One region of the Fictibacillus enclensis genome, then DNA from elsewhere that is predicted to be linked to it. Evidence: riboswitches for the same ligand, from Rfam matches in the RefSeq annotation. Region 1 holds a riboswitch; each other region holds the start of a gene.
The links. A riboswitch is a leader RNA that binds a small molecule or an ion and turns the genes downstream of it on or off. The one in region 1 is predicted to bind lysine.

Region 1 (6,156 bases):
CCATAATCATCATCAAAGAGCAGTTCTACCTCAACGTCTTCTGGAGCTACTTCCTTTTTATTGGCAAGGTGCAGACAAAGGGCGTTGATAATGTCCTGCTCAGAGAGCATTATCGTTTCCATCCATCATACTCCTCACGCTTGCGGCGGCTGTTTTTTATGTTTGAGAAGATGCGAGTAATCAGAGAAATAATGACCAGAATGGCGATCACGTTAATAAAGAGGCCAAGCAACGAACCAAGTCCGCCCATATTACCAAGCAATCCGCCAAACAGCATACCTGCAATACCACCGAACATCATGCCTTTTAAGAATCCGCCCTTTTGGGATTTTGCAGCTGTGCTTTTATTTTTGCTGAAAATGCTGTTTTGCTGTTTGTTTTGGGTACTTTTGTTTTGGAAAAATGAATTTCCGCTTCCTTTGTTCGAATTGAACGATTTAACCCCTGAACGATAGCCTTTCGCACTTACAGTCTGGGCATGATCATGAAAAACAATGTCTTTTACAGGCATAAATACAAACGTCATGATCAAGGTAGCCGCAATCATCTTTTTTAACATGTTCTATATTCCCTCTTCCTTTTATAGTCTAAAAAACTTGTCCTCTATCATATACGGTAAGGATAACAAAAAGTTTCATTTTAATCCAAAATTTTAAAATTTCTTTTCGGGACATCTTACCGAATAACGATGGATACCTTGTCCTTTAATGATTCCATGGTATGTCCTCCATTCTAAAATGTGATCCATTTAACTATACTATCTAGAAGAGGTTTTTTTCATGGTTTAACCCTTAACTTTGGGATTTTTTTCAAGTATTTTTAGTCCGGTTTATTTTTTTAATCAACGGATTATGTATAATGGAGTTAAGTCCAACTAACAACGATATTCTGACAACGGGAGAGTTTTTTAATGATTGAAGTTGATGACGCTGGAAACGGGTGTCCGATTCTGGGAGAAGTATTTGCGGCAAGACGGACGGAAACAGGAGAGCATGCAGCCGTTTATATCCCGCTTCCACAGGAAACGGCAGACAGAACACCCAAAGAAGAGCACATCATGTCTCTTTTGGAAAAATTAAACGTGCGAAAGGATGAAGAACTTCTCCTGTGCCGTGGAAATACACTGAATGGATTCAGCGACTTTCTGGAGAATCGAGGGTACCAGGTACAACGGGGAAAAATCTCCGAAGAAACCGATCAAATCGCTGAAGCCTTTTTTATGGAGTGCCTGTATGAAATCGGCTTTCCAAGGGACCTGTCCCTGTCTGACAGAGCCTACTATGAATTTTATCAAATGGTGAAAATTTGGTACATCTGTTTTTATAACGGCAAACAAAACCTGTTTAAATCCGATCGGAAAGGCAATGTGAAACGGCGTGGATTTATGCATAACCCCGTTTACCATTATCCTCAGGTACTCGGTATGCTGTTTTATCACGACCAATAAGGAAAGAGACACGCTCAAACGAAAATCGTGTCTCTTTTTTTATTCATTATTCAGTTACTGCTTTACAGGCCGAACATCCTCATCAGTCATAAAATAATCATGGTATCTCATCAGCTTGTCCTTGAGATCATCGGAAACACGCTCGGCATTGTAGGCACATACCGTAATGACCTTTACATTTTTGAGCATTTGATCCACTTCGATTTCAAATTTTTCAAGCGTCTCTTCAAACTCCTCCTGTGAACCCCATTCCACATGACCCCATGTCCGGACAGACTTATCCTTTTCGATTAAAGGGGTTACAATATCAGAGAACTTGGATAAAATTGTTTCCGGATAAAAGTTACCATTCCAGAAATAAAAATCAAAGTTATTGATGAAATGGACGCTCTCTATCTGCTTTGGGGTTAAAGTTTTTTCCAATTCTTTTTGAATCATTGGAAAAATGCGTTCGTTTTCCAGAAATAGTATGTACTCCCCTTGTTCAATACCCGCCATAATGTAGGACACTGCGTTTTGAATATAATCCTCCACTTTATCAGAATAATAAAAGACATGAATGCCTTGACCTTGCATGGGTTCTGGTTGAGTGAACTGCGTAAGTTTTTTGTTCAATTATGTATCCCCTTCCGATTGACGTAAATGTTAATACGGTAATTCTTCACAAATAAAAAATCTCCTCTATTTTCATAAAAAAACAGGAACCGATCAGGCTCCTGCTTTTTATCTTATTCAAAATCGCACTCTTTAAGAGGTACCACTTTTGTTTTGTGTTTGAACTTATAGCCAAGCCATACGGCCAGGAAAATGGGTATACCAATATAGGAAACGAGCGCACCTTGCCAATCGATCGTATCGCCGGTAAAAGCGGAATAATTTTGTCCGAGAATAACGACGAAACAAAGCAGGAAGGCGAAGATCGGTCCAATCGGGAACCATTTTGCCCGGTACGGAAGATCACGCAAATCCCTTCCTTGTGCCACATAGGCTTTTCGGAAGCGGTAATGGCTGATCGCAATTCCAAGCCAGGCGATAAAGCCTGACATCCCCGAGGCGTTCAACAGCCATGTATAAATGGCTCCGTCACCAAATAAGGAAGCAAGGAATGCTACTGCTCCAACTGCAGCCGTCACGATCAGCGCAGGAACAGGAACACCCCGAGAATCCAGCTTTGCCAGAAACTTGGGCGCTTTTCCGTCACGTGCCAGGTCCCACAGCATACGGGTCGATGCGTACATACCAGAGTTACCGGCAGAAAGGACAGCGGTTAAAATGATCGCATTCATGACAGATGCGGCAAAGGCGATTCCCGCTTTATCAAATACCAGGGTAAACGGACTCACGGTGATTTCACTTCTTGCCAGCCTGCTGTCCGTATAAGGAATGATTAAGCTGATCACTAGAATCGCAAGAATATAGAACAAAAGAATGCGCCAGAACACACTCTTGACTGCTTTTGGAATGTTCTTCTTCGGATCTTCAGTCTCCCCTGCTGCCACACCAAGCAACTCCGTTCCCTGAAAGGAAAAACCTGCTGCCATAAAGACGCCAAGCGTAGTAAAGAATCCGCCTTTGAACGGGGCATCACCAATGGTAAAGTTTTTAAAGCCAATGGCTTCTCCGCCGAGAATTCCAAAAATCATAAGCGTACCGAGAATTAAAAAGATAATAACCGTAACCACTTTAATAAGAGAAAACCAGTATTCTGACTCTCCAAACCCTTTAACGGATAAGTAGTTCAATAAGAACATAATTGCTAAAAACAACGCACTCCAAATATAGGAAGGCGTATCAGGAAACCAGAACTTCATGATGAGCGTAACCGCTGCAAGCTCTGCCGCAATGGTGATTGCCCAGTTGTACCAATAATTCCAGCCCAGGGCAAATCCCACGGAAGGATCCACAAATTTTGTGGCGTAGGTACTGAACGATCCTGCCACTGGCATGTAAGATGCCATTTCCGCCAGGCTTGTCATCAAAAAGAAAACCATGATGCCAATGACTACGAAGGATAAAAGCGTGCCCCCGGGTCCGGCCGTATGGATTGAGCCTCCACTCGCCAAAAACAGGCCGGTTCCGATGGTTCCACCCAGCGAGATCATCGTTAAGTGGCGGGACTTCAGTTTACGCTGTAGTTCTCCTGAAGCCGCTGGTGCTGAATTCTTTGCTGTGTTTTGCATAAAAAAACTCCTTTTCATTTTGGAAGGAGTGGGAAATAAAAAAAGCCGCCAAAACGCAGTTTGACGGCAGTTCTATTCTACCCGCATCATGCCTTCCGTAAGATAGCGCATCCCACTCACCGGTAATGTGAGCGTGACAGTGCTGTTCCTTTTCGAAAACAGCCCCAATTCATATTTCCAGAGATAAACATGAATTTCGGCAGCTTTTCCTTTCACACGGAGTCTATGATGTCTTTCTGCATCTCGTACGTCCTACTAATAAAAGCCGCGACCTCTACCTCATCGGATTGATGAGGATTTTTGAAATATCCAGTTAGTTGACGCTAGTTGCTATTATAAAACACGAACATTAACTGTTCAACTGTTTTTTGTTTCCAAGGTCTCTTTTGCAGCATTAATGTACGTTTGAACCTTTTCTATAAACGCCTTGGCCGTAAAGCCCAAGAACTTATCTTTTCTATAGATGAGGCAAATCTTCTGACTGGGAACCGGGCCTATCAACGCCACTGTTTTAATCTTGGGGTGCTTAAGATTTCCCAAAAGAAGGGTAGGGAGAATGGCGGCCCCAATATCTTTTTCTACCATGGCAATCAAAGACGATAGCGTCGTTGTCTCCATTGACGGTTTTATTTTAAATCCTGCTTCGAGACAGTATCGGTCAATCAGTTTGCGGCATTGATGATAACTTGGAAACATAACCATCTTCATTTTTTGTACATCTTTAAAATAAAGAGACTTCTTATGGGCATAAAGTGAATCCGCATGAACCGCCAGGGAAAACGTCTCTTCAAACAGTGGGATTTCAACAAGCCGTTGGTCAGGATCAGGGCGAATCGTTATGCCAATATCAATTCCCCCACTAAGGACTTGCCCCGTAACATCCATCGTTTCAATTAAAGAAACCGAGGTATCCGGATGAGTTCTGTGAAAATCGAGAAGAAGCGCATCAAATACAAGATCAGCATCCCCAGGCAAAACACCGATCGTCAGAGACCCGCCTTTACCCATTTTCAGCTCTGCAATGCTGTCCTGTGCTTGTTTTATATGAGAGAAAATATGCCGGCATTGCTCTTGGAGAATTCCCCCTGCCTCAGTGAGTGAAATCTTTTTGCCTGTCCGATGAAACAAAGGCATTCCCAACTCATTCTCAAGCAATTTGATTTGCTGACTAAGATTCGGCTGTGATACCAGGATTTTTTCTGCTGCCCTCGAAAAATGAAGTTCCTCACAAATCACCATAAAATACTCCAGCTGCCTTAATTCCACATGATACCCCTCCCTGTTTACATCATAACTGAAACCAATCATGATCATAAGAAACGCGATATTGATGAGATTTTAATGCCTCCCTATACTGAAACTGTAGAAGTTAAGTTTTTCTTATAAAAAAGAAAACGGAGGAATGATACTATGTCTCACACTTTGCTGAAATCGGCAAAATCAGTTAGAAGCATGGCCCTTCAACAAGTCAAAGCGGCTCCCGAAGAGTTGTTCGACATCAAGCCCGCACCCTTTAATAATACTATCCGTTGGAACGTTGGTCACATCGTTTTTGTCCATGATTATTTACTTTCTTTTGCTTTTTCAAAAAGCCCAGGACTTCCCACTCACTATGAGCAATTATTTAATACAGGAACCAATCCGGATCAATGGTCCGTAAATCCTCCCTCGAAAGAAGAGCTAATCTCAAAATTATCCGATCAATTCGTCCACCTGGATCACATTTCATCAGATACATTTGAAAATATACTAACACCCGCAATGGAATTGGGACCTTTAACGTTTGAAACATCAGGTGAGCTGTTCAACTTCGTAACCATCCATGAAGCTATGCACTTCTCTATGATTTCCTCGTTATTACAATCCATCACCTATTCCAGGAAGCTTGACGAAAGGATATAAAAAAAGAAGGTTTGGCATACGTCTTCCCAAAGAAGGCGTATGCTTCTTTTTTGTAAACTATAGTTGTAAAAAGTAAAATATATATTACAATGGAAGTATAAGGAAAATAAGGAGCGCCAATTGTGAAAGACTTCACTGTACGTAACAAAGTAAAAGTAGCACGTATTGAAAAGGGAGGGCTGACCCAGGGAGAGCTTGCAAAACTAGTCGGCGTTACACGCCAGACGATGAACTTAATCGAAGCCCAAAAATACAATCCAACCATACGCGTTTGCCTAATAATCAGCAAATACCTGGAACGTCCGCTGGATGAACTGTTTTGGATCGAAGACTAACCATACTAAGGAGTTGATGCATATGCAGGTCAATGCGATGACGGTGATCATCGGCGCTATTGTTGGCTTAGGGGTCATAACCCTTCTCACCGGTCAATTTCAATGGGGATTTTTAACCGCGGTACTGATTCTGACAGCCGGATTGAAATGGCTGAGAATTGAAAAACAAAAGACCAAAGATGAAATTGAGTATGATGAGAGGATCAATGACAACATAAAACAAACCTCGCTTCAGATTTTTTCGTTTTCCAACCTTCTGCTATTCATTTATTTACTGGTTGTCCATCAGCTT
Region 2 (6,156 bases), 2.2 Mb from region 1:
GGGAAAAAACGCGTCATTCTGATAACAGACGGGGATCTTTATGCACTGCGTGCGGTAGAGCATGTCGCCCGCGAAATTGGAGGACGCTGTATTTCCCACTCATGGGGAAATCCTTCAAGGTTAACCGGCCAACAGCTTGTATCCCTGATCTTAAAAACGCCATATGATCCCGTGCTCGTCATGTTTGATGACTGCGGATTCCGTGGGGAAGGACCGGGGGAACTGGCTATGCGCGCAGTATGCGGACATCCGGGAATTGAAGTTCTCGGGGCCATAGCGGTTGCTTCAAAAACACGTCATTCAGAATGGACAAAAGTCCACTTCTCCATTGACCGCTATGGAAACTTTACGGAATTTGGCATTGATAAGAGCGGGCTTCCTGATCTTGAAACAGGGAGGATCAACGGTGACACGGTTTACATTCTTGATGAATTAAACCTGCCGATCGTCATTGGGATCGGTGATATCGGGAAAATGGCTGGACATGATGCGGTGGAAAAGGGGGCACCCGTCACCAGCCTGGCGGTGGCGACCATCCTAGAAAGGAGCGGATTTAATGCAGGAATCAAAGGAAAGACAGAAGACACCAATCAGTAAAAAAATCCAGGAAAACGAACATGAGCTGAAATCGAGGCTCGGGATTGGTGTCAGTTTTGATGTAGGAGTCAGAAAGCTTCATGTCTTGAAAAAGGAAGTTCAGATCTACTATTGCACGGGGCTATGCGACAGTCTCTTTATCATTGAAATCATGCGGGAGCTCATGGACATGGATCATGGGCACCGTGCGCCTTCCAATGTCAAAGAAATTTTGCACGATCACCTTTCCCATCAGCAGGTGGAGTTGACGGATAACCTGGAGATTGCCATAGACAGAATGCTTTCCGGACTGATTTCTGTATTTTTGGAAGGCGAAGACCAGGCATTCATCGTTGATGTAAGAAGCTATCCTGGCCGTCAGCCGGAAGAACCGGACATTGAGAAAGTGGTCCGTGGCTCAAGGGACGGATATACCGAGAACATCATCATTAATACCGCTCTGACCCGCCGGCGTATCCGCGACGAGCGGCTGCGTCATGAAATAATGCAAGTCGGAAAGCGCTCCAAAACGGATATTTGTATATCGTATATTGAGGATATTGCTGATCCAGGGCTTGTCGATCTTGTTAAACAAGAACTTCAGAGTATTGATATCGATGGTATCCCCATGGCCGATAAAACCATTGAAGAATTTCTTGTGAAACAAGGCTGGGATCCTTTTCCGCTTGTCCGGTATACCGAACGGCCGGATGTTGCGGCCCAGCATTTAATGGAAGGCCATGTTCTCGTAATCACCGATACGAGCCCAAGTGTTATCATTACACCGACAACCTATTTTCACCATGTACAGCATGCAGAGGAATTCCGTCAGACGCCGATGGTCGGCGCTTTTATCCGCTGGGTCCGGTTTGCCGGCATCATTGCCTCGCTTCTCCTCCTGCCGCTCTGGTACCTTTATGCTACACAGGAAGGACTGCTGCCACCGAATATCGATTTTATCGGACCAAACAAAACGACGAATATCCCTTTGTTCCTGCAAATTGTCTTTGCGGAAATCGGGATTGAAATCCTGCGAGTAGCCGCGATACATACCCCCAGTCCGCTTTCGACGGCGATGGGCTTGATCGCAGCGGTGCTCATTGGCCAGATCGCCATCGATGTGGGACTGTTTGTTCCGGAAGTCATATTATATGTATCAGTCTCAGCGATCGGAGGGTTTTCTACCCCAAGCTATGAACTCAGTGTTGCCAACAAAATGCTCCGGCTCGTCCTTCTGGTGCTAACGGCCATCTTCCATGTGCCCGGGCTTGTCGTAGGCGCCACTCTGCTCCTTCTGTATCTTGCTTTTGTGAAAAATTTAAATACGCCCTATCTGTGGCCTTTTATCCCATTCAACGCCAAGGCGTTTGTGCAGATCATGATCCGGCTCGCTGTACCTCTATCGAAAGTCCGGCCGAGCATCGTTCATCCGCAAAACAGCAAAAAGCAGCCAACTTCTTAAGAAGTGTTGCCGAATATCCAATTTTGTGATAAATTTGTTCATAACAATTGGATATGCCTCATTTATAAATAATGGGGTAGAGGCGCAAAGCGGATGAGTAGGGTGATGGAGTGAATGGACATGATGAAATCATCTTAAAGGCCAATTTGCCGAAGTGTGGGAATGATCCATCCGTTCTCATGCTGGGCCGCTGCCGAACAGACAGCGGACTGTCACTGCAATGCTTGCAGTGGAGAACTATTCCGGCAAATGGGGGTACGGTAGTAGACAGCCAGTGTACCTTATACATGGGCTGTCTTTGTTTTTTTCGTCGGAAAAGAATCTCTGCAGGATAGAAAAGGGGAGATTATGATGTACTTACATGGCACAAGCTCGATTAATGAAGATAATCATTTGACGATTGGCGGGCTGGACACGGTTCAGCTGGCACAAAAATACGGAACACCGCTTTATATTTACGATGTGGAATTGATCAGGCAACGCGCAAGGTCGTTTAAAAAAGCGTTTGAGGAACAAGGCATAAAAGCCCAAGTGGCGTATGCGAGCAAAGCATTTTCCTGCCTCGCGCAGGTCCAGCTGGTGGCAGAGGAAGGCTTAAGCCTGGACGTTGTTTCCGGGGGAGAGCTTTATACAGCTCTTGCCGCTGGATTTCCTGCAGAACGCATCCATTTTCATGGCAACAATAAAAGCTATGATGAGCTTCAATATGCCTTGAAGTCCGGAATCGGATGCTTTGTTGTGGACAATTTTCATGAGCTGCGCATGCTTAATGAGCTCTGTGACAAAATGAATACACAAACATCCATTCTTCTTAGAATCACTCCTGGTATCGAGGCTCATACCCATGAATACATTCTAACGGGGCAGGAAGATTCAAAGTTTGGTTTCGACCTTCAGAATGGCCAGGCGGAAAAAGCAGTGATTGAAGCACTGGATTCAGAAGCGATTACCCTTCTTGGGGTTCATTTTCATATCGGTTCGCAAATTTTTGAAACAGCGGGTTTCATTCTGGCCATTCAGAAACTGTATGATTACCTTGCCAAATGGAACAATGATTTATCCTTTTTTCCCAAAGTGTTAAATCTTGGGGGTGGATTTGGGATTCGTTATACAGAGGCAGATGAACCGCTCGAGCCCAAAGAATATATTGATGCGATGATCGGTGAAGTGACACGACTATCTGCTTCAAATTCAGTTTCAGTACCTGAAATCTGGATTGAACCCGGCCGTTCGCTCGTTGGAGACGCAGGAACCACCATCTATTCGGTCGGCTCACAAAAGGATATTCCTTCGGTCAGGCATTATGTGGCAGTAGACGGAGGGATGAGCGACAATATCAGACCTGCACTATATCAGGCCCAATATGAAGCGGCACTTGCCAACCGGGCGCGAGAAAAAGGAACAAAAAAGGTGTCTGTTGCAGGGAAATGCTGCGAATCCGGGGATATGCTCATTTGGGATATTCTTCTGCCCGAAGCGCAAACCGGTGATTACCTTGCTGTATTCTGTACAGGGGCCTATGGCTATTCCATGTCCAACAACTACAATCGTATTCCAAGGCCTGCGGTTGTATTTGCGGAAAATGGAGAAGAACAGCTCGTCGTCAAAAGAGAAACCTATGAAGACCTACTAAGGCTGGACCTGCCATTAAAAAACGGCGTATTGGCCGGTAATTAATCAAGCCTCACTGGACGCTCGGCCAAAAAAAGCATAAAATAAGGAAGTATGCTGAATTCAGGAGGTAATATACATGAAAAAAGGTTCAATTGAATTTGAAAACGGAGAAAAAATATCAATCGAGCTGTTTCCGGAAGAAGCACCCGGAACGGTAGCAAACTTTGAAAAGCTTGCAAACGAAGGGTTTTATAATGGGGTAACTTTCCACCGTGTTATTCCCGGCTTTGTAGCACAAGGCGGAGATCCTACGGGAACAGGGGCAGGCGGCCCTGGGTATACCATTAAATGTGAAACCGAAGGAAACCCTCACAAGCATGTCGCTGGTTCATTATCCATGGCGCACGCAGGAAGAGACACAGGCGGAAGCCAGTTCTTCATTGTACATGAGCCGCAGCCTCATTTGAACGGTGTTCATACCGTTTTCGGACAAGTGACAGAAGGCATGGATACCGTGCTTCGCATCAAGCAAGGCGATGTCATGAAAGAAGTGAAAGTCTGGGAAGAATAATAGCAGAAAAAAGCCTCCATTTTAGGAGGCTTTTTTATTTGTTTCCATTTTCTTATTCCGCTGTTTTGTTTTTTCGTTTTTTTTGTGCTTCCCGCTCACGAATGATTTCGCTGCGGTCCCGGGTCCGGTGTTTATGGATAATCTGGTCATTATCCATATCGCTCACAGCTCCCCATAAGGAACCATGTTTCATTATGGATTGGCAGCAAACATCAAGAAGACCCTCATCTGTAACAGGAAGATTCATGTCGGTGTAGGGGCTACGGGTGGAGATATCACTGAGCCGTTTTTTTAACTGATCAAGCAACAGGGAATGATCAAGACCCAGTTCTGTAAGGTTATCTTTTTGGCCGTTAAGGCGTTTAATAGCACTTTCCATCATTCTGCGCGCCCCTTCATAGTTGCTCCTTCGTTGATGATAAAGGGAGACAGCAATCTGAATCAGGCCAACCCAGACGTCATTTTGCATGCCTTCTTTTTTCCAGTGTTCTTCGAGGACTTCATGGCACTCGAAATAATCCCTTGTTCCATGAAAGTATGCCAGAAAGTCAATATAAGCTTCAGGGTACATTGAAGGTCCTCCTTCGGACAGGTTCTTCTTTATTCTACTAAAAAAAGAGAAAGCAAAAAAGGAACTCCCTTTAAAATATGGTATAATTCCGATACAAGATACATTGTAGAAACAGAGGTTGCGAGAATGAAATACAGCGTGAAGATAGATGCATTTGAAGGTCCTCTGGATCTGCTGCTGCATCTTATTGGTACGTATGAAATTGACATTTATGATATCCCGGTCGCGGTCATAACCGAACAATATATGAATTATATACATACCATGCAGGAATTAAAACTGGATGTAGCCAGCGAATATTTGGTAATGGCTGCTACACTGCTTGCCATCAAAAGCAAAATGCTTCTTCCCAAACAGGAAGTTCTCGATTCCGATGATCAGCTTGATCTGGATGAGGATGATGACCCGCGGGAGGATTTGGTACGAAGACTGGTGGAATACAGGAAATTTAAACAGGCCGCGCATGATTTGAAAGAAAAGGAAACGGCCAGAAGCATGATTTTCACCAGAGAGCCAATGGATCTCACTTCCTATGAAAATGAGGAGGATGACCTGAATCCTGTAGCCAATGTAACGATTTATGATATGCTGGCGGCCATGCAGAAAATCTTTGTGAAAAAAATGGAGAAGGTTCCAAGAAAGACGACCATTGAGCGTCAGGAAATTCCGATTGAAACGCGGATGCAGCAAATCATTCAGGACATAAGAACCTCGGGCAGAAAGAAATTTTCAGAGCTGTTTACCACTTCGAGCAGGGAGCACCTTGTTGTTACGTTTCTCGCTGTCCTGGAGCTTATGAAAACGAAAGAAGTAGAATGCGAGCAAGAAGATAACTTTAGCGAAATCTTTATTTATGCACCAAAGGAGAATGAAGTTTGAAGCAATCAGCAGAACAGAAAGCAGTCATTGAAGGACTGATCTTTGTATCCGGAGAGGAGGGCATTGACAAAAAGCAGATGGCAGATGTTCTGCAGGTTAGCTTGACAGAAGTTGAAGCACTGCTAGAAGAACTGCTCAATGACTATCGGTCCGGCTCAAGAGGAATGGAAATTATCGAAATCGCCGGCTCCTATCAATTTGTGACAAAGCGTGAGCATGCATCTTATTACGAGCGGCTGGTCGCAGCTCCGTCACACACCAGTTTATCCCAGGCCGCCCTTGAATCACTGGCCATCATCGCCTATAAACAGCCCATCACCCGGGCAGAGATTGAAGAAGTAAGAGGGGTAAAAACTGAAAAACCGCTGCAGACTCTCTCATCGAAGGGATTGATCGCCGAGATGGGCAGGGCTGAGGGAACAGGGCGTGCCATTTTGTACGGAACGACCAAGAGTTTTCTTGAACATTTCGGCTTGAAGTCCA
Region 3 (6,156 bases), 2.4 Mb from region 1:
AAAAACGCCCATCGTCACGTAAGTAGAAATTCTCTGTGATCGAGGCGAAACCGTAAGACCCCAGCTGACAAAAAATGACCATAAACCGTTTGAAAAGTGAAATACGGCGGAAAGAACACCGATTAAGTAAAATGCCACCATGAATGGTGAGCTTAAAATGTCTGCCATCATCTGATAGTTTACTTCTGCTCCAAAGGCTGCTGCAATTCGAGTTTCCCAAACATGCCAGGAAACGTAGATTAGAGTAATAACTCCAGTTACACGCTGTAAAAGATACATCCAGTTACGGAAATACCCATAACGGCTTGTGTTGTTCTTTGCCGTAAAAGTAATATAAAGACCGTAAATTGCATGGAAATAGAGAGGAATAAAAATAACAACCGCTTCCAGAATATAACGGAATGGTAAGTTGCCCATAAAATCTGCTGCATTATCAAACGATGCTGCCCCTTTTGTTGCAAAGTAGTTTACAACGAGATGCTCTAGTAGAAATAGTCCTACCGGGATTACACCGAGTAATGAGTGTAGCCTTCTTGTGTTAAAACTTCGACTGCCTGCCATTCAATTTGCCCCTTTCTAAATTACCTCTGTCTTTTTTGAAACCACTGGTTTCTCTCCGTCCCTTTTTGAAAGCTATTCCTCAGCGCTTGAAGTAAAAAGATGATCGTTAATGCGTTAACTTAATAACATGTTTCATTTTACTCCCATCGTTTGACACCGTCAAGAAAACGTTAACATAAAAATTTCAAAAAAGTCTTGATTTAAAAGGGTTTTTTCAACGTCATCGCTCACGGAAAATTCGACAAATATGTGACTTTTTATAGAGTTCTCGTATTATTCAGGCTATAATGGAAAACGTAGAAAGCGGGGAGATCGAAATGGAACAACATGAGAACATCCAGCAAAGCGAGGAAAAGGCAACAAAAGAAACTCCACCTGCTGGAGGTGTTCCGGTTTTCGGCTATGAACTTTTGAAAAACATTCTGCTGCCGGAATTGCTTGGAAAAGAAGAACGCAACATCCTGTATTGGGCCGGACGCAGCCTGGCAAGGAAGTTTCCTTTAAGCTCAACGGAAGAACTGGTTCACTTTTTTGCAGAAGCCGGTTGGGGAAGCCTGATTATTGCCGAAATGAACAAGAATGAGATGATATTGGAACTGTCTTCTCCACTCATTGACAAACGCTTTGAACTACAGGAAAACCCCACCTTCGGCCTGGAAGCAGGGTTTATTGCAGAACAAGTACAAAATCAGCGAAAGTGCATCTCGGAAACCTATGAAACGGTAAAGCGTAAAAATAAAATTCAATTTACTGTACAATGGGACCGAAAAGACGAAACATCCACCGAAAAACTAGCTTAAGTCCACTCACTATGAAACCGGCATGCCGGTTTTTTTTATTTTTACTTCCTAATTGACAACTTTATGGCCCGTCCCTTAATGTTAACTTGTAAATTATTTAAGTTGACAATCAGGAGGGAATTCTATGGACTGGACCCAGCTTGGAAAAGATGTGATCAACGGAAAAGTGCTTACCCATCAAGAAGCCATGAGCATTCTGGAGTCTTCGGATGATGATCTGCTTCCCCTTCTTCAAGGCTCATTTATCGTGAGAAAGCATTACTTTGGAAAGAAGGTAAAATTGAATAAAATCATCAATACAAAATCCGGCATGTGCCCCGAAGACTGCGGATATTGCTCGCAATCTTCTGTTTCTTATGCATCAATTGAAAAATACACAATGATGGATAAAGAAACCATTGTCGCCGGGGCAGAGAAAGCCTATCAGCAAAATGTCAGAACGTATTGTATTGTCTCAAGCGGGCGCGGACCACTCCAGAGAGACTTGACGACCGTGATCGAAGCCGTAAAGGAAATCAAATCCTCGTATACTATGAAGATATGCGCCTGCCTGGGCATTGTCAGTGAAACTCAAGCACAGCAGCTTAAGGAAGCAGGCGTAGAACGATACAACCATAACATCAACACATCCGAAGACCACCACAGTGTCATCACGACCACCCATACATATGCAGACAGGGTCTCCACCCTAGACAAAATAAAAGAAGCCGGCCTTTCACCTTGTTCGGGAGTCATTATCGGCATGGGAGAAAGCAACAAGGATATTATATCTATGGCCAAGTCGCTCCGGGAGATCGATGCGGATTCGATTCCCGTCAATTTCCTTCATGCCATCCCGGGCACTCCTCTTGAAAACATGGACAATCTGAATCCACGTTTCTGCTTAAAGGTACTGGCTTTGTTCAGGTATATGAACCCTGCGAAGGAAATCAGAATATCCGGCGGCAGGGAAGTTAATCTTCGCAGCCTTCAGCCGCTGGGGCTTTACGCGGCGAACTCCATTTTTGTCGGGGATTATCTGACGACCGGCGGACAGGAAACTACTGCAGATCATCAAATTCTTGAGGACCTCGGGTTTGAGATCGACTTTTTGAACGATAAGGCAAACGTATAGAAAAATAAAACGTCCGGGCAAAATGGCCCGGACGTTATTACGCGTGTTGAACTGGTACTCTCGCATCCAGTTCAAATACATCATGAAGTGTCTCAATAGCATTAATCATATCCTGCTGCCCTACTACAGTGGATACTTTGATCTCTGAGGTACTTACCATTTTGATCATAATATTCTGATCAGATAAAGCCTTAAACATTTGTGCCGCGACACCAGGATTGGAGATCATCCCTGAGCCGACAATGGAAACCTTCGCCAGTCCATCTTCGTGGAGAATTTGGCTGAAACCAAGCTGTCCTTTGTTTTGCTCCAAAAGCTGGACCGTCTCATCAAAAATGGCACTGTCAATGGAGAAGGAAATGTTGGTTTTTTCCTGCTTGTTTACACTTTGAATAATAATATCAACATTAATGTTATTGTCCGCGAGCAAAGAAAATACAGACGAAAGTGTATTCAATCCGTTCGGGAGATTCTCAATTGTGATTTTGGTAACATTGCCTTCAAAAGCCAGTCCTCTTACCACTAGATTGTTTTCCATTTCTGCTTCCTCCTCAACGATTGTTCCACGTTCCTCTTCCATGCTTGAACGAACTTCAAGCTTTACTCCGTAATTCTTGGCAAATTCAACTGCTCTTGGATGCAGGACCCCTGCCCCCAAATTGGCCAGCTCAAGCATTTCATCATAAGAAATGGCAGCCAGTTTCCGCGCATGCTTCACAACCCGGGGATCGGTGGTAAACACACCGGTCACATCCGTATAAATTTCGCACTTGTCCGCACGAAGGGCTGCAGCTATAGCAACAGCTGTTGTGTCCGAGCCTCCCCGACCTAGAGTCGTAATCCTTTGCGAGGCTGTCCACCCTTGAAATCCGGCAACGACTGCTATTTTCCCTTCATTTAAAAGCGTTTCGATTCTTTTCGTATCAATGTCCAATATTCTCGCATTTCCATGAAGGCTCTCCGTTTGGATACCCGCCTGCCATCCGGTGAGAGATTCCGCCGGGTGACCGGCCTCCTCAAGAGCCATGGCTAACAATGATATGGTAATTTGTTCACCTGTGGTGAGCAGCATGTCCATTTCCCGTTTGGATGGTTTGCTTGTGATTTCTCCTGCCAGCTTTACCAAATCGTCGGTTGTCTTGCCCATGGCAGAAACAACCGCAATCACCTGATTTCCTTCATTTGCTGCCTGAATAATCCGTCTGGCCGCATTCCTGATTTTTTCGGGAGTACCTACACTTGTCCCTCCGAATTTTTGAACGATTAACGCCACAATGGTCCATCCTTTCTTATCCGCAAAAAGTTGTTATGCTAAAAAGACACCCAGATATGGCCAGCCAAGTCCTGGCTTCCACTTTTTCAACAGACTGTAAAACTGTTTATGAATACAAAAAAGCAGCAATAAGGAAAAGACCTTATTGCTGCTTGAATAGGCAACAGTAAGCCAGCATGTTTTCCCCTCATGTGAGATAGTCCTCCACACATCCTCCGGGCAAGGAATGTGTGACAGCTCTGCATTTATTCAATGCAGGTCCAGCCTTAAGAAAAAGGAAGTTTCCTAAAGCTTCGGCAAAAATCCCCTTTCAGCCACCGTCATAAGAGCTCCTTCTCTTCCGGTTGCTTACTATTGGTTTTTGCTCCTCTACCATCACTTCAAAAACTGAAGTATGGCGCTCTTTTAAAATTTGTATTTAGTGTAGCAAAGCAGATTTTAAAAATCAACCCTTTTTTATGATGGATCCTTTTGCAGCGCCTGCATGATTTCTTCTGCTACCCCCATGGGGATGCCTGCTGCCCGGAAATCCTCCATGGTCGCCTCTTTCATCTTTTTTATGGATCCAAATTTTCTCAGCAGCAGTTTTTTTCTTTTTTCACCGACACCCGGGATATTATCAAGGCTGGAACGAAACATGCCCTTATCCCTGACCTGACGGTGGAACGTGATGGCAAAACGGTGCACCTCATCTTGTATGCGCTGCAGAAGATAAAACTCCTGGCTGTTTCTCGGCATTTCCATAATTTCCGGAGGATCTCCCATTAACAATTGAGACGTGCGGTGTTTTTCATCCTTCGCTAATCCGCCAACCGGGATAAAGAGATTTAATTCATTTTCAAGAACATCCTGCGCTGCGGCAATCTGTCCTTTTCCGCCATCAATGATTATCAGATCCGGAAGCTGTCCATTTTCCTTCAGAATCCGTGAATACCTTCTCCGCACGACCTCTTTCATGGAAGCATAATCATCAGGACCGGTTACCGTTTTAATCTTGTATTTCCGGTACTCTTTTTTGTTTGGTTTACCATCCTCGAAAACAATCATCGCCGACACCGGGCTGGTGCCATGGATATTTGAATTATCAAATGCTTCTATCCGGTAAGGGGCCGGGATGTTCAGCTGCCTTCCAAGGCTTTCGACCGCTTTGATGGTCCGTTCTTCATCACGCTCGATGAGTGCAAACTTTTCTTTCAGCGCATTTTGGGCATTCTTCGTGGCAAGATCAACAAATTCTTTCTTTTGCCTTTGTTTTGGCTGCGACACCTTCACCTGAAGCAGCTCGTTCACCATATCCCCGTTTACCTCTTGAGGCAAAATAATTTCTTTGGGGAGGATATGGCTTTTTTGCAGGTAAAACTGACCGATAAACGTTAAGAAATCCTCGGAGGCTTCTCCATAGAACGGAAAAAGGGAAACGTCTCTCTCGATCAGTTTGCCCTGCCTGATGAAGAAAACCTGAACACACATCCAGCCTTTGTCGTAATGATAGCCAAACACGTCTTTGTCCGCCATATCAGCGGTCATCATTTTCTGCTTCTGCATAACGGCATCGATATGCTGGATCTGGTCCCTGAGTTCCTTTGCGCGTTCAAAATTAAGCTCTTCCGATGCCGCAAGCATTTTTTTCGTTAATTCTTCCCTAACTTCGGGAAAACCACCATTTAAAAACTTCACGATCTCATCGACCATCTTTTTATTCTGTTCCTTCGTAATATCATACACACAAGGCCCCAGACATTGTCCGATGTGGTAGTACAGGCACACTTTATTTGGCATATGATCGCATTTGCGCAGCGGATACAAACGGTCCAGCAGCTTCTTGGTCTCCTGGGCTGCATAGGCATTGACAAAGGGCCCGAAATACTTGCCCTTATCTTTTTTTACCTTTCTGGTATATAAAAGCCTTGGCTGTTCCTCTCCGGTTATTTTCAGATAAGGATAGGTTTTATCATCTTTCAGCATGACATTAAACTTCGGATCGTATTTTTTGATCAGGTTCATTTCAAGAAGGAGAGCCTCAAATTCCGAGGAGGTAATGATGTATTCAAAATCCGCAATGTTCGCTACCAGACGCTGAGTTTTCCCATCATGCGAACCTGAAAAATAAGACCTTACCCGGTTCTTAAGGACCTTTGCTTTACCAACATAGATAACCTTTCCGAACTGGTCTTTCATGAGGTAGCATCCTGGCTGATCGGGAAGTACTGCCAACTTTTCTCTTATAATATCCAACGTGCCTCTCCCCCCTTTTTCTATGTAATATCATAGCATGATACCCTTAATTTTGCAGTTCATAAGAACAGACGCTCTCTATAATTAAAGCCAAGAAAAAGGCCAGCCATATCATGGCCAGCCCTTCCTTCGTTTTTTATTTGTGTTTGTTTAACAGTTCGCCCAGTGCTTCT

Region 2: another riboswitch for lysine. It lies ahead of lysA (diaminopimelate decarboxylase); the one in region 1 lies ahead of QNH15_RS03145 (amino acid permease).
Region 3: another riboswitch for lysine. It lies ahead of QNH15_RS17205 (aspartate kinase); the one in region 1 lies ahead of QNH15_RS03145 (amino acid permease).

Annotation. Positions count from the first base shown of each region.
Region 1 is NZ_CP126109.1:585,389-591,544, reverse strand. Features, by position in the region: gene QNH15_RS03165 (YxcD family protein) at 1-122, opposite strand, end outside; gene QNH15_RS03160 (hypothetical protein) at 110-559, opposite strand; gene QNH15_RS03155 (hypothetical protein) at 911-1,447, shown strand; gene QNH15_RS03150 (MEDS domain-containing protein) at 1,502-2,062, opposite strand; gene QNH15_RS03145 (amino acid permease) at 2,176-3,627, opposite strand; lysine riboswitch at 3,723-3,912, opposite strand; gene QNH15_RS03140 (LysR family transcriptional regulator) at 3,985-4,893, opposite strand; gene QNH15_RS03135 (DinB family protein) at 5,038-5,529, shown strand; gene QNH15_RS03130 (helix-turn-helix transcriptional regulator) at 5,652-5,864, shown strand; gene QNH15_RS03125 (DUF2178 domain-containing protein) at 5,887-6,156, shown strand, end outside.
Region 2 is NZ_CP126109.1:2,787,124-2,793,279, reverse strand. Features, by position in the region: gene spoVAEA (stage V sporulation protein SpoVABEA) at 1-597, shown strand, start outside; gene QNH15_RS14645 (spore germination protein) at 557-2,038, shown strand; lysine riboswitch at 2,108-2,286, shown strand; gene lysA (diaminopimelate decarboxylase) at 2,390-3,715, shown strand; gene QNH15_RS14635 (peptidylprolyl isomerase) at 3,789-4,223, shown strand; gene QNH15_RS14630 (DUF309 domain-containing protein) at 4,276-4,794, opposite strand; gene QNH15_RS14625 (segregation/condensation protein A) at 4,921-5,673, shown strand; gene scpB (SMC-Scp complex subunit ScpB) at 5,670-6,156, shown strand, end outside.
Region 3 is NZ_CP126109.1:3,269,330-3,275,485, forward strand. Features, by position in the region: gene QNH15_RS17190 (succinate dehydrogenase cytochrome b558 subunit) at 1-561, opposite strand, end outside; gene QNH15_RS17195 (YslB family protein) at 879-1,361, shown strand; gene bioB (biotin synthase BioB) at 1,486-2,475, shown strand; gene QNH15_RS17205 (aspartate kinase) at 2,513-3,748, opposite strand; lysine riboswitch at 3,938-4,128, opposite strand; gene uvrC (excinuclease ABC subunit UvrC) at 4,205-5,926, opposite strand; gene trxA (thioredoxin) at 6,120-6,156, opposite strand, start outside.